Linked DNA regions of Caldimonas thermodepolymerans. The protein of the gene in region 1 binds, or shares a complex with, the protein of each later gene. Links are inferred from orthologs where the notes say so. Each region holds a gene or a part of one and is shown in the gene's direction. Other genes may lie near its edges. The genes, in order: trxB and trxA.

What was found.
Region 2: the proteins of trxB (region 1) and trxA are in contact, whole or in part, in a crystal structure (PDB 1F6M), measured with the Escherichia coli proteins. The link is inferred for Caldimonas thermodepolymerans from one-to-one orthologs.

Annotation. Positions count from the first base shown.
Region 1 is NZ_CP064338.1:2,961,318-2,973,268, forward strand. What follows is about bases 2,720-5,511. They hold trxB (thioredoxin-disulfide reductase), read left to right. Parts: upstream 2,720-3,530; coding sequence 3,531-4,493; downstream 4,494-5,511. Other genes in these bases: IS481_RS13930 (Crp/Fnr family transcriptional regulator), read right to left, coding at 2,720-3,285; rpmB (50S ribosomal protein L28), read left to right, coding at 4,750-4,983; rpmG (50S ribosomal protein L33), read left to right, coding at 5,007-5,174. Outside these bases: outer membrane lipoprotein periplasmic chaperone LolA, read right to left, coding at 1-123; IS481_RS13925 (DNA translocase FtsK), read right to left, coding at 120-2,510; more of IS481_RS13930, read right to left, coding at 2,617-2,719; IS481_RS13950 (DesA family fatty acid desaturase), read right to left, coding at 5,538-6,761; IS481_RS13955 (RsmB/NOP family class I SAM-dependent RNA methyltransferase), read right to left, coding at 6,930-8,189; IS481_RS13960 (DUF1653 domain-containing protein), read left to right, coding at 8,221-8,466; purN (phosphoribosylglycinamide formyltransferase), read right to left, coding at 8,488-9,114; IS481_RS13970 (tryptophan--tRNA ligase), read left to right, coding at 9,223-10,536; IS481_RS13975 (DUF3717 domain-containing protein), read left to right, coding at 10,551-11,018; IS481_RS13980 (sensor histidine kinase), read right to left, coding at 10,987-11,951.
Region 2 is NZ_CP064338.1:1,701,201-1,704,047, reverse strand. It holds trxA (thioredoxin TrxA), read left to right. Parts: upstream 1-1,182; coding sequence 1,183-1,512; downstream 1,513-2,847. Other genes in the region: rho (transcription termination factor Rho), read left to right, coding at 1,760-2,847; IS481_RS08005 (PD-(D/E)XK nuclease family protein), read right to left, coding at 1-1,046. UniProt on the Escherichia coli protein: Participates in various redox reactions through the reversible oxidation of its active center dithiol to a disulfide and catalyzes dithiol-disulfide exchange reactions.

The DNA of each region.
Region 1 (11,951 bases):
GGTCTGGGTGAAGGCGGCCTGGCCGCTCCTGACCTCCTGCACGAAGCGCTTGAGCGTGTCGACCGCATCGGCCCAGGCCGGCATCGCGACGGCCAGCAGGGCCGTCAGGAACAGGTGTTTCATTCTTCGCGTGCCGGGACGAGGATCTCCCGGTTTCCGTTGGTGGCCATGCTGGATACGAGGCCGGCTTTTTCCATTTGTTCCAGCAGGCGCGCGGCGCGGTTGTAACCGATGCGCAGGTGGCGCTGCACCAGCGAGATCGAGGCGCGCCGGTGCTGCAGGACGACCTGCACCGCCTGGTCGTACATCGGGTCGGCCTCGCCGTCCGCACCACCGCCCAGGCCCTCGCCGGCCGGTCCGCCCTCGCCGTCCAGCGTGCCGCCTTCCAGGATGCCCTCGATGTAGTTGGGCTCGCCCTGGGTCTTGAGGTATTCGACCACGCGGTGCACCTCCTCGTCGCTGACGAAGGCGCCGTGCACCCGCACCGGCAGGCCGGTGCCGGGCGCCAGGTACAGCATGTCGCCCTGGCCGAGCAGGGTCTCCGCGCCCATCTGGTCGAGGATGGTGCGGCTGTCGATCTTGCTCGAGACCTGGAACGCGATGCGCGTCGGGATGTTGGCCTTGATCAGGCCCGTGATCACGTCCACCGAGGGGCGCTGCGTGGCCAGGATCAGGTGGATGCCCGCCGCGCGCGCCTTCTGCGCCAGGCGCGCGATCAGCTCCTCGATCTTCTTGCCCACCACCATCATCAGGTCGGCCAGCTCGTCGATCACCACGACGATGTAGGGCAGCCGGTCGAGCGGCTCGGGCTCCTCGGGCGTCAGGCTGAACGGGTTGGGGATCTTCTCGCCGCGCTCGGCGGCCTCGGCGATCTTCTTGTTGTAGCCGGCCAGGTTGCGCACGCCCAGCTTGCTCATCAGCTTGTAGCGGCGCTCCATCTCGCCGACGCACCAGTTGAGCGCGTTGCCGGCCTGCTTCATGTCGGTCACCACCGGCGCCAGCAGGTGCGGGATGCCCTCGTACATGGCCATCTCCAGCATCTTGGGGTCGATGAGGATCAGGCGCACGTCGCGCGCCTCGGCCTTGTACAGCAGCGACAGGATCATCGCGTTGATCCCGACCGACTTGCCCGAGCCGGTGGTGCCCGCCACCAGCAGGTGGGGCATCTTGGCCAAGTCCGCCACCACCGGGTGGCCGACGATGTCCTTGCCCAGCCCCAGCGTCAGCATTGACTGGGCGTCGTTGTAGGCCTGCGAGCCCAGGATCTCGGCCAGCCGGATGGTCTGGCGCTTGGCGTTGGGCAGCTCCAGCGCCATCAGGTTCTTGCCCGGGATGGTCTCGACCACCCGGATGCTGACCAGGCTCAGCGAGCGCGCCAGGTCCTTGGCCAGGTTGACGATCTGGGCGCCCTTCACGCCGGTGGCCGGCTCGATCTCGTAGCGGGTGATCACCGGCCCCGGGGCGGCCGCGACCACGCGCACCTCGACGCCGAAGTCCTTGAGCTTCTTCTCGATCAGCCGCGAGGTCATCTCCAGCGTCTCGGGCGTCACGGTCTCGACCTTGGACGGCACCGCATCGAGCAGGTCCACCTGCGGCAGCCTGGTGTCCGCCAGCTCGGTGAACAGCGGCTTCTGGCGCTCCTTGACCACGCGCTCGGACTTGGGCACCTCGATCACCGGCGGCTCGATCACGATCGGCGCATGGTCGACGATCACCTGGCGCTCGACCTCGACCACCTGCTCGCGTTCCTTCATGGCCTTCTCGCCCAGGCGGCGGTCCTCGCGGATCTCGCGGCGGGTCTCGCGCCAGACGCGCCAGCCGTCGATCCAGGCGCCCAGCCGCTCGGCCGTGCGCACCCAGGAGAAGCGCAGCGCCATCGAGACGCCGGCCACCAGCAGCGCGATCCACCACACGCCCGAGCCGGCAAAGCCCAGCAGCCGCATGCTGGCCGGGCCGAGCGTGTGGCCCAGCACGCCGCCGGCCGGGCCGGGCAGGTGGGCCTCGAGGTGGTACAGGCGGGTCCATTCCAGGCTGCTGCTCGCGCACAGCAGCGCCACCACGCCGGCCCACAGCAGCCACTTGGGCGGGGCCTCCGGCGCCTCGACCGCAGGCACCCGGTCACCACGCAGCAGGCGCGCCAGCGCCGACAGCCAGCTGCGCACCGCGATCAGCACGATCCACCAGGCCGAGAAGCCGAACAGGAACAGCAGCAGGTCCGACACCCAGGCGCCCAGCACGCCCGCCGCGTTGCGGGTCGGCGCGCCGTCGCCGGTGGTCGACCAGGCGGCATCCGACGGCGAGTGGGTCGCCATCGCGAGCAGCAGCAGGATCAGCCCCAGCGCGCCGAGGAAGACGTTGAGCTGCAGGCGCCAGCGTGGCGGCGCCGGCGGCGGCGGGGGGGCCTTGGGCTTGCGGGTGTAGGTCCCGGACGCGCCGCGTCCGGACGGAGCAGGGGCGGGCGCAGCCGCGTCGGCGTCCTGCGCACCGAGGGATCCGAGTGGAAATGCCATGCGCGGATTGTGAATCAAGCGCGCATCCTGCCACCGCAAGGCGCGCACATCCACCCCTGCGGGGGGCACGCGGCCCCCGCCGGACCGGCGTTCGCGCCGGGCCCGTTCAGTTGACCTGCAGGCGTTCCTTGATGATCACCGAGCCGTCCGGCTGGGTCTCGACGTAGTGGCGTTCTTCCAGGTCCTTCATGACCCGGCTGACCATCTCGCGCGAGGCGCCGACGATCTTGGCCAGGTCCTGGCGCGAGACCTTGTTGCGGATCAGCAGCGTGCCGTTGTTGTCCTCGGCCATGTCCAGCAGCGTGCGGGCGACCCGGCCGTAGACGTCCAGCAGCGCCAGCGACTCGATCTGCCGGTCGGCCGCGCGCAACCGGGACACCAGGCCCCGCATGATCGCGTACGACAGGCTGGAGTTCTCCGGCAGGCAGCGGGCGAATTCGGTGCGGCCCAGCACCAGCACGTCGGTCTGCACCTCGGCGCGCACCGTGGCCGAGTGCGGTTCGTTGTCGATCAGGCTCATCTCGCCGACATAGTCGCCCGGATGCAACATCGCCAGGATGACCTCGCGCCCGCGGGCATCGGCCGTCAGCACCCGGGCCCGGCCGGTCAGCAGGATGAACAGCGCATTGGACTTGCGCCCTTGCTCCACGATGATCTCGCCACGGCGGTAACGCCGCTTCACCACGCCCTCGGCAACGGCCTCGGCCTGGCTGTTGGTGAGCATCGAAAACAAGGGGACCCGTCGAATCAGGTCCAGGTTGGACAGCATCGCCATCAGAGATCACCTTTTGCGTTGTTTGGCCCTTGATCGCGTGCAAAGCCCGCGTCGCCCGTCCGGCTGCCAGCCTTTCCTACAATGCAGCCTGGCGATGGCGCCGGAAAGCTCCATCCGTCGGCTGGAAAGTACCCTTCCCGCTGGCTCGTGAGATATCTCACAAGCGGCACTCTACCGTAAGCCCCGCATTTGCTGGAAGGTGTGCGACCCGAGTCTGCCCTCACTTTGCATCGAAGCGCCCCTCCATGAGCACCACACCGAAGCACGCCCAGGTCCTGATCCTCGGTTCCGGTCCTGCCGGCTACACCGCCGCCGTCTACGCCGCGCGCGCCAACCTGAAGCCGGTGCTGATCACCGGCCTGGCCCAGGGCGGGCAGCTGATGACCACCACCGAGGTCGACAACTGGCCCGCCGACGTCAACGGCGTGATGGGCCCGGACCTGATGCAGCGCTTCCAGCAGCACGCCGAGCGCTTCAACACCGAGATCGTGTTCGACCACATCAACGAGGTCGACCTGTCGAAGCGCCCGTTCTGGCTCAAGGGCGACGCCGGCGAGTACACCTGCGACGCGCTGATCATCGCCACCGGCGCCTCGGCCAAGTACCTGGGCCTGCCTTCGGAGCAGGCCTTCATGGGCCGCGGCGTCAGCGGCTGCGCCACCTGTGACGGCTTCTTCTACCGTGGCGAGGACGTCTGCGTCGTCGGCGGCGGCAACACCGCCGTCGAGGAGGCGCTGTACCTGTCCAACATCGCCCGCAAGGTGACCGTGATCCACCGCCGCGACAAGTTCCGCGCCGAGCCGATCCTGGTCGACAAGCTGATGGACAAGGTGCGCGACGGCAAGGTCGAGCTGAAGCTGTTCTCGGTGCTGGACGAGGTGCTGGGCGACGACTCGGGCGTCACGGGCGTGCGCATCCGCAACGTGAACGACGGCAGCACCGAGGAGATCGCGCTCAAGGGCTGCTTCATCGCGATCGGCCACCAGCCCAACACCGACATCTTCAAGGGCCAGCTGGAGATGAAGGACGGCTACATCCTGACCCGCTCCGGCCTGAACGGCTTTGCCACGATGACCAGCGTGCCGGGCGTGTTCGCCGCCGGCGACGTGCAGGACCACGTCTACCGCCAGGCGATCACCAGCGCCGGCACCGGCTGCATGGCCGCGCTGGACGCCCAGCGCTACCTGGAGCAAGGCGGCGCGGCCTGACGGCAAGGCCGGCCGAAACCCCTGGGACGCCGGCCGGATTGGCCGGCGTTCGCTTTATGGCTATAATCGCATTCTTTGCCGATGGTGACTGCGCCATCCAACTGTTGCGACCCGCGAGGGTCGGGAGCCGTCGGAACAGCGCCAGTCCTCGAAGGGCGCTCATCAGGCGGGCAGGCCCGGCCGGCGACGGCCGCAGTGACCCAGGCCGCCTGCTCTAGGCGTCACATCTGAACCGAGATTGAAACGGAGAAGCGTCATGGCACGCGTCTGTCAAGTTACGGGCAAGCGCCCGATGGTGGGCAACAATGTGTCCCACGCGAACAACAAAACGAAGCGCCGCTTCCTGCCCAACCTGCAGTACCGTCGCTTCTGGCTCGAGTCCGAAAACCGCTGGGTGCGCCTGCGCGTGAGCAACGCCGCGCTGCGCCTGATCGACAAGGTCGGCATCGACCAGGTCGTGGCCGACCTGCGCGCCAAAGGCGAACTCTGATCGCCCCCTGAAGGAAACGCACCATGGCCAAGACCGCTCGCGAAAAGATCAAGCTGGAGTCGACCGCTGGTACCGGTCACTTCTACACGACCACCAAGAACAAGAAGACGACGCCCGAGAAGCTCGAGATCATGAAGTTCGATCCGAAGGTTCGCAAGCACGTCATCTACAAGGAAGTGAAGCTGAAGTAATTCGGCCGCGCTTCTCCGCAGGAAACCCGCCCGGCGCACGCCCGGCGGGTTTTTTGTTGCCCGACGCCCGCCGGTCCGCTGCGGCACCCGCCGCCCGCCTGGCAGCCCCGTGCAGGGCCTTGGCCTGCCCGCGCACTGCCCCCCCAGGCCCCTGCCGGCCACGCCCGCGGGGGCCGCGCGGCGCACCTCCTGCACGACGGCGGTCCAGGGCCCGCCCGGGAGCAACGACGGCACGGCGCCGCAGGGCCCGGCCCCACCGGCTGCGCGCCGTGGGCGCAAGACCGCCTCGAAGCCTGGGCGCGCCCCAAAACAAAAGCGCCTCCCGATGGAGGCGCTTGTTGCAGGAACGGAACGGGGGGCTGCTCAGACCGTCGCGGCGCGCAGCTTGAGCGCGAAGTCCTGGAGCGCAGCCACGCCGCTTTCCTCGGCCTTCTTGCACCAGGCCTGCAGGTCGGCGACCAGCTGTTCGGCCGAGACGTTGGTGCGGGTCCAGATCTGGCGCAGCTCCTCGCGCATCGCGACCAGCTTGGACAGCACCGGCGAGCTCTCGCAGGCATGGGCCAGCTGCGGCTTGATGCTGGGAGGAATGACGTTCTCGTCACGGTGCAGCCAGCGCTTGGCCAGCAGCAGCTCCTTCCAGCGCGCCGAGTTCTTGGCGCCGGCTTCCTTGAGCTGCACCAGTTCGGCCTTCACGGCGCGGCGCAGTTCGCGGCCGTACTTGGCCATCACCTCGTAGCGGTTGGCAATCACGGCCTGCAGGGTGGAGGCATCGGCCACCGGCTTGACCGGGCCGAGCTTGAGCATCGGCGGGGTCTTGCGCACCTTGGCCAGGCCCATCAGCTCCAGCGAGCGGATGTACAGCCAGCCGATGTCGAACTCGTACTTGCGGACCGACAGCTTGGCCGAGGTCGGGTAGGTGTGGTGGTTGTTGTGCAGCTCCTCGCCGCCGATGATGATGCCCCACGGCGAGATGTTGGTGGACGCATCGGGCGCCTCGAAGTTGCGGTAACCCCAGTAGTGGCCCAGGCCGTTGATGATGCCGGCCGCGGTGATCGGGATCCACAGCATCTGCACGGCCCACACGGCGACGCCGGCGGCACCGAACAGCAGCAGGTCGAGGATCAGCGTCAGGCCCACGCCCTGCCACGTGTAGCGGCTGTACAGGTTGCGCTCGATCCAGTCGTCCGGCGTGTTGTGGCCGTACTTGGTGAGGGTTTCCTGGTTCTTGGCCTCGGCGCGATAGAGCTCGGCGCCTTCGAGCAGCACCTTGCGGATGCCGCGCGTCTGCGGGCTGTGCGGATCGTCTTCGGTCTCGCACTTGGCGTGGTGCTTGCGGTGGATGGCGACCCATTCCTTGGTCACCATGCCGGTGGTGAGCCACAGCCACAGGCGGAAGAAATGGGCCACCGCCGGGTGCAGCTCGAGGGCGCGGTGGGCTTGCGATCGGTGCAGGAAGATGGTGACCGACGCGATCGTGATGTGGGTGGTGACTAGCGTGTACAGCACGATCTGCCACCAGGTGGCATTGGTCACGCCGTTGGCGAGCCAATCGATCAAACTTTCCCACACGATCAGGAATTCAGACATTGAGAACAGCCTTTCAGAAGCTGGCTGGATTGTAGGTGAGGCCCCCCGGGATGGGCCGCCAAAATACACCGGTTTCCCGGTGACATCCACTGTATCCGACCACAAGAGGGCAAATTTCAGGCCCACCGGGGCCTTGCGATCGGGCTTGGTGACTCAGACCGCGAAACCTCACCTGCGTTCCCAGACGGCGGCAAAAAATCCGTCCGTGGCGTGGCGGTGCGGCCACAGGCGCAGGTAAGGGCCCGTCACGAGCTGCTGCGCGTCGGCCACCTTGGCCTGTTCGAGCACCGCAGCGGCCGGCAGCGGTGCGAAGTCGCGATGCGACTCGGCGAAGGCCTCGGCGATGCGCTCGTTCTCGTCCTCCAGCAGGCTGCACGTGGCATAGATCAAGCGGCCGCCCGGCTTGACCAGGCGGGCAGCGCTGGCAAGGATTGCCTGCTGCTTGTCGCGCAGTTCCGCCACCGCCTGCGGCGACTGGCGCCACTTGAGGTCCGGATTGCGCCTCAGCGTGCCCAGGCCCGAGCACGGCGCGTCCACCAGCACGCGGTCGATCTTGCCGGCCAGGCGCTTGATGCGCTCGTCGCGCTCGTGCGCGATCTGCACCGGGTAGACGTTGGACAGGCCGCTGCGCGCCAGGCGCGGCTTGAGCTTGTCCAGGCGATGACCGGAGACGTCGAAGGCATACAGCCGGCCGGTGTTGCGCATCGCCGCGCCCAGCGCCAGGGTCTTGCCGCCGGCGCCGGCGCAGAAGTCCGCCACCATCTCGCCGCGCTTGACGCCCATCAAGAGCGCCAGCAGCTGGCTGCCTTCGTCCTGCACCTCGATGTCGCCGCGCGTGAAGATGTCCAGCTTGTTCAGCGCTGGCTTGCCGTCGACGCGCAGGCCCCAGGGCGAGTACGGCGTCGGCTGCGCGGCGATGCCCGCGCGGGCCAGCTCCTCGACCGCCGCCTCGCGCTTGAGGCGCAGCAGGTTGACGCGCAGGTCCAGCGGCGCGGGCCGGGCCAGGCTGTCGACCAGCGGCCAGAACTCGGCCTCGGGCAGGAACTGCTTCAGCGGCGCGACCAGCCAGTCCGGCAGGTTGTGGCGCAGCTTCTCGGGCAACGTCGCGACGTCGACCAGGCGCACCTGGGCCAGCCACTGCTGTTCCTTGGGGCCGAGCGCGCCCTGCAGGAAGCGCTCGTCGCCCTGCCATCCAAGGATGGCCAGGCGTCGCTCCAGCGCGCCGGCGCCCGATTGCGCGAAGTGCTGCAGCAGCAGCCGCTGGCGCAGCACGTGGTAGGCGGTCTCGGCCAGCGTGTGGCGCTCGCGCGGCCCGAGCTGGCGGTGTTGGAGGAAGAAGCCGGACACGACGGTGTCGGCCGGCGCGTCGAACTTCAGGACCTGGCGCAGCAGTTCGGTGGCCAGGTCCAGGAGGGCATTAGGATGCATGACGCGAATTATCCCGTGCGACAGAGATCCGATGCCCGCCAACGACCTGCCCCCGCTGCCTCCCACCCCGCCCGGCCGCTACCGCCACTACAAGGGCCGCGAGTACGAAGTGCTCGGCTGCGCCCGCCACAGCGAGACGCTGGAGCCGCTGGTGGTGTACCGGCCGCTGTACGGCGAAGGCGCGCTGTGGGTGCGCCCGCATGCGATGTTCTTCGAAACCGTGGTCGTCGAGGGACGCGCGCAGCCGCGCTTCGCCCGCATCGAGCCGCGGCCCTGAGCGGCATGCAAGGCGCGTGGCTCAGAACAGCAGCTGCGGCTCGCCTTCGCGGTGCGTGACGATGCCGTTGCGCACCTCCAGCTCGTCGCGCACGATCCAGCGCACCGCGCGCGGGTAGATCACGTGCTCCTTGGCCAGGATGCGCTGCGACAGCGTGTCCTCGGTGTCGGTGGGATGCACCGGCTCGACGGCCTGGATGATGATCGGGCCGTGGTCCAGCTCGGCAGTGACGAAGTGCACGGTGGCGCCCGCCAGCTTGCAGCCCGCCTCGATCGCGCGGCGGTGCGTGTGCAGCCCGGGGAAGGCCGGCAGCAGCGACGGATGGATGTTGATCAGGCGACCGGCGTAGTGCTCGACGAAACGCGCGGTCAGGATGCGCATGAAGCCGGCCAGCACCACCAGGTCGGGGGCGTGGCGGTCGATCACGCGGGCCAGTTCGGCGTCGAAGGCTTCGCGGGTGTCGTACTTGCGATGGTCGACCGTGTCGGTCGGGATGCCGCGGCTGGCGGCGTACTGCAGTCCCCGGGCGTCGGGGCGGTTGCTGATGACCGCCGCCACCTCGGCCGGCCAGCGCTCGGCGGCGCAGGCCTCCACGATGGCTTCCATGTTGGAGCCACGGCCGGAGATCAGGATCACGATGCGTTTCATGGGGCGCGAGTGTAGCCTTCGGCCGAACCGGTTCCCGGACGGCCTCCTACAATCTCCCTCTTTCCGGGCGCCGCGCGCCCGCATCCTTTGCCCTGCGATTCTCCCACCATGACCGAACGCGTCCTCACCGGGATCACCACCACCGGGACCCCCCACCTGGGCAACTACGTCGGCGCCATCCGCCCCTCCGTCGAGGCCAGCCGCGCGCCCGACGTCGAAAGCTTCTTCTTCCTGGCCGACTACCACGCGCTGATCAAGTGCGACGACCCGGCGCGCGTCGAGCGCTCGCGGCTGGAGATCGCCGCCACCTGGCTGGCCGCCGGGCTGGATCCGCAGCGGGTGTACTTCTTCCGCCAGAGCGACCTGCCCGAGACGCCGGAGCTGACCTGGCTGCTGACCTGCGTCACCGCCAAGGGCCTGATGAACCGCGCCCATGCCTACAAGGCGGCCACCGACGTGAACCTTGCCGCCGGCAAGGATGTCGACGCGGACGTCACGATGGGCCTGTACTGCTACCCGATCCTGATGGCCGCGGACATCCTGCTGTTCAACGCGCACCGCGTGCCGGTGGGCCGCGACCAGGTGCAACACATCGAGATGGCGCGCGACATCGCGCAGCGCTTCAACCACCTCTACGGCCGCGGGCGCGACCTGTTCGTGCTGCCGCAGGCGCAGATCGACGAGGAGCTGGCCACGCTGCCCGGCCTGGACGGGCGCAAGATGTCCAAGAGCTACGACAACACCATCCCGCTGTTCGAGGGCGGCCCCAAGGCGCTGAAGGAAGCGGTGGCGCGCATCGTCACCGACTCGCGCCTGCCCGGCGAGCCCAAGGACCCGGACGGCACGCCGCTGGTGACGATCTACGATGCCTTCGCCACGCCCGAGCAGCGTGCCGAGTTCCGCGCCGACCTGCGCGCCGGCCTGGGCTGGGGCGATGCCAAGCAGCGCCTGGTGGACCTCATCGAGTCGCACATCGGCCCGATGCGCGACCGCTACGCGGAGCTGATGGCCCATCCGGAGCGCATCGAGGAGATCCTGCAGGACGGCGCGCGCCGCGCCCGGCGCATTGCCACGCCATTCCTCGCCGAGCTGCGCGAAGCGGTCGGCCTGCGTCCGATGAAGGCCCTGCCGGTGACCGCGCAGCCCCGGCGCAGCGAGGCGGCCAAGCCCCAGCTGCCGGTGTTCAAGCAGTACCGCGAGGCCGACGGCCAGTTCTACTTCAAGCTGACGGCGGCCAACGGCACGGTGCTGCTGCAAAGCCGCGGCTTTGCCGAAGGCCGCGAGGCCGGCGGCTGGGTCAAGCGCCTGAAGACCGAAGGCGCCGCGGCGCTGGCCGAGGCGCCGGTGGAGATCCCGGCCGGCGTCGCGCGCGAGGACGTGGAAGCGGCGCTGGGCGCACTGGTGGCGGCCAGCGAGGAGTGAGCGCGCAGACGGCCATGGCCGGCATCCACATCACCGACATCGAGGCTGCCATCAACTGGTGGCGCGAACGCCATCCCTCGCCCGACGGCATCACCGCCTGCGCCGAGGTGCGCGCGCTGGCCGAGGTGTATGCGCTGATGGTGTACTACCGCGAGTCCGAGTGCGACGAGCACACGATGCCGCGGCGCGCCAAGGAGGCGTGGCTCCGGTGGTACGCCAGCACGCCCGACACGCCGTGCATCGCGATCTGCTCGACCAGCCAGGGCGACGACGTCTGCAAGGGCTGCGGGCGCACCTTCGACGAGGTGCAGTTCTGGCCCGAGATGACCCCGGCCGAGAAGCGCGCCACCTGGCGCCGCGTGATCCAGGAGGGCACGGCGTGGCGCTTCAACCGCTACGCCGAGCGGGCGCTCGATGCGCCCGCTGCGGCGCAGGCCGGCGCCGACGCGGCTACGCCGCAGCCAGCGGCAGGCGCAGGCTGAAGCAGCTGCCGCCCCCTTCGCGCCGCTCGCAGCGCGCCTGGCCGCGATGGCGCTCGGCGATCTGCCGCACCAGGCTCAGGCCCAGCCCGACGCCGCCGGCATGCTCGGCGTGGCCGGGCATGCGGTAGAAGGGTTCGAAGATGCGCTCGCGCTGGTCCTCGGGCACGCCCGGGCCACGGTCGCACACGCGCACCACCGCGTCCTGGCCTTCGACCGTCACGCTGACCTCGATCGGCTCGCTGCCGCCGTAGCGGCGCGCGTTCTCGAGCAGGTTGCGCAGCGCGCGGCGCAGCAGGCGCTCGTCGCCGCGCACCATCGCGTCGGTGCCCTCGACCCGCGCGTCGACGTAGGCGCCCTCCTCGGCCGCCAGCGCCAGCAGGTGCACCGGGTCGTGCCGGTCGAGGCGCGGCGCTGCATCGAGCCGGCTGGCCAGCAGCACTTCTTCGACCAGCGCGTCGAGTTCGCGGATGTTGTTGCCGATCTCCTGCATCAACGAGGCACGCGACTCGGGCGAGGCGGTCTCCAGCAGCGACAGCGCCATCTTCAGGCGTGCCAGCGGCGAGCGCAGCTCGTGCGAGGCGTTGGCCAGCAGGGACTGGTGCGAGCGCACCAGCGCCTCGATGCGGTCGGCGGCCTGGTTGAAGCTCGCCGCCACCGCGGCCACCTCGTCGCGCCCGCTGACGCTGACGCGGTGGTGCAGCTGGCCGGCACCGAAGGTCTCGACGCCGCGCTTGAGCGCCTCCAGCTGGCGGGTCAGGCGGCGCACCACGGGGTAGGCCCCGGCCGACACCGCGATGAACAGCACCAGCAGCGCGACCACCAGCCCGCCGCCGCTCAGGAAGGGTGGCGGAGGCGGCGGCAGGTCGCGGCGTGCGGCCTGCCCCTCGCGCTCGGGCGCGCCGTCGCGCCACGCCTGGTCCGGCCGCTGTTCCC
Region 2 (2,847 bases), 1.3 Mb from region 1 along the record:
TCCAGCGCCGCGAGGCCCTCGGCGCCGTCCTCGGCCAGGCCGGCCGTGAAGCCGGATTTCAGCCAGTCCAGCAGGTCGTCGGTGCCCGCGCGCGGCTGGGCCAGGCGCAGCAGCCCGGCCACGCAGGCACCCGCACGCGTCGTCGACAGGCGCCAGCCGGTCTCGTCGCGCACGGCGATCGCCTGGCGCGCCAGCAGCGCGCGCACGCGCCGCACCAGCACGCGGTCCTGCGCGATCAGCGCCACCGGCGCCTCGCCCGCCGCGAGGTGTCGCAGCACCTGGGCCGCGGCCATCTGCGCCTCGTCCTCGAAGTCCAGGCAAGGCAGCAACTGCGCGTCCGGGGACACGCCCTCGAACAGCGCGTCCCCGGCCGGGTCGGTGTCGATCTCGAGCACCGGCGCCTCGGCCTCGTCCAGCAGCGCGCGCACCAGCGGCTCGGGCCCGCCCGCATGCACCGCGACCCAGCCCTGCGGCCGCAGCGCGAACAGCGCATCGGCCGGCCCGGCCTCGCGCTGCGCGGCCCAGGCCAGGGCCACGCGTGCGAGCGTCAGCTCCATCGCCCCCGGGCCGCCGTGGGCGCCGAGCGCCGCATGAGCACGATCCCACCACTGGGCACGCCGCGCCGGCGCCACCGCATGGGCCACCTGCATGAACTCGTGCGCCATCTCGACCACGCCGTGCACCCAGTGCCGGAACATCGCCGGGTCGCGCTCGCGCATCTCCTTCAGGCCCTGCTTCTGCCCCAGCATGCGCGCCGCGGCGAGCCGGTCGGTGGCGATGTCGCCGCTGGGCCCGTCGGCTGCGGGCGACGCCGCAGGCAGGCGCTCGCGCAGCGTCTGCGTGGTCTCGAAGCGCGGCATCCAGCCGGCCGGGCAGGTGCGCACCCAGGCCTCGCGCGCCAGCGGCAGGTGCTGCGCGAACGGCAGCAACACCAGCAGGTGACGGGGCTCCAGTCGCCGCTCCTCGGCGAAACGCCGCACGCGCTCGGCGATCTGCGGCCAGGGGTCGGCGGTCGGGCGCGGAGCCCAGCGTTCTCGTGCTGACATGCCGTGCGAAGAAAGTGGTTATCCCTGCGATAGGAATGCTTGTGGCCCGGCGCACCGGACGCTGCGGGGCTTTGTGTCAGAATCATTGTGCCTTCTTGTCGTGCACGAGCCGCGACATCCCCGAGGATCCATGACCATGAGCAGCGAGCTGATCAAACACATCTCCGACGCATCCTTCGAAACCGACGTGCTGCAGGCCGACAAGCCGGTGCTGGTCGATTACTGGGCCGAATGGTGCGGCCCCTGCAAGATGATTGCCCCCATCCTGGACGAAGTCGCCAAGGACTACGAGGGCCGCCTGCAGATCGCCAAGATGAACGTGGACGAGAACCGCGACATTCCCGCGAAGTTCGGCATCCGCGGCATCCCGACCCTGATGCTGTTCAAGGGCGGCCAGCTCGCTGCGACCAAGGTCGGCGCGTTGTCCAAGGCCCAGTTGACTGCGTTCCTCGACGGTCATCTATAATCCGCTCCAATGCGTCCGGGGCCCTAGAGCCACAAGCCGAGGCCCCAGTCAGCACAAGTTTCGCCACTGCGCACCTTTCGCAGCGCAGTTTCGGCACCCCCAATTCCAGCGTTCTTCCTGATTCGCAGTTGTCGCGAATGACGCGCAGGTCCTTGCGCCAGCCTCGTGCCAGGCGCAATGCACTGCCGAAATCCATCCAGCCCGGCGCCTCTGGCCACAACACGGGAATCGACAAGGGTATACGCCCATGCACCTCTCTGAACTGAAAGTCCTTCACGTCTCGGAACTCATCAAGATGGCCGAGTCGCTGGAGATCGAGAACACCAGCCGCATGCGCAAGCAGGAGCTGATGTTCGCGATCATGAAACGCCGTGCCAAGCAGGGCGAGCAGATCTTCGGCGATGGTGTGCTCGAGGTGCTGCCGGACGGTTTCGGCTTCCTGCGTTCTCCCGAGACCAGCTACCTCGCGAGCACCGACGACATCTACCTGTCGCCGAGCCAGATCCGCCGCTTCAACCTGCACACCGGCGACGCCATCGAAGGCGAGGTGCGCGTGCCCAAGGACGGCGAGCGTTATTTCGCGCTGGTCAAGGTCGACCGTGTCAACGGCCTGACGCCGGAGGAGAACAAGCACAAGATCATGTTCGAGAACTTGACGCCGCTCTTCCCGAAAGAGCAGTTCAAGCTCGAACGCGAGATCAAGTCCGAAGAGAACATCACCGGCCGCATCATCGACCTGATCGCACCGATCGGCAAAGGCCAGCGCGCGCTGCTGGTGGCCCCGCCCAAGAGCGGCAAGACAGTGATGATGCAGCACCTGGCGCACGCCATCGTCGCCAACCATCCCGAGGTCTACCTGATCGTGCTGCTGGTCGACGAGCGCCCCGAGGAAGTGACCGAGATGCAGCGCACCGTGCGCGGCGAGGTCATCAGCTCCACGTTCGACGAGCCGGCCGCGCGCCACGTGCAGGTCGCCGAGATGGTGATCGAGCGCGCCAAGCGTCTGGTCGAGCTGAAGAAGGACGTGGTGATCCTGCTGGACTCGATCACCCGCCTGGCGCGCGCCTACAACAACGTGCTGCCCTCTTCCGGCAAGGTGCTGACCGGCGGCGTGGACGCCAACGCGCTGCAGCGCCCGAAGCGCTTCTTCGGCGCGGCGCGCAACATCGAGGAAGGCGGCTCGCTGACCATCATCGGCACGGCGCTGGTCGACACCGGCAGCCGCATGGACGAGGTGATCTACGAGGAGTTCAAGGGCACCGGCAACTGCGAGATCCACCTGGACCGCCGCATGGCCGAGAAGCGCGTCTACCCCTCGATCCTGATCAACAAGAG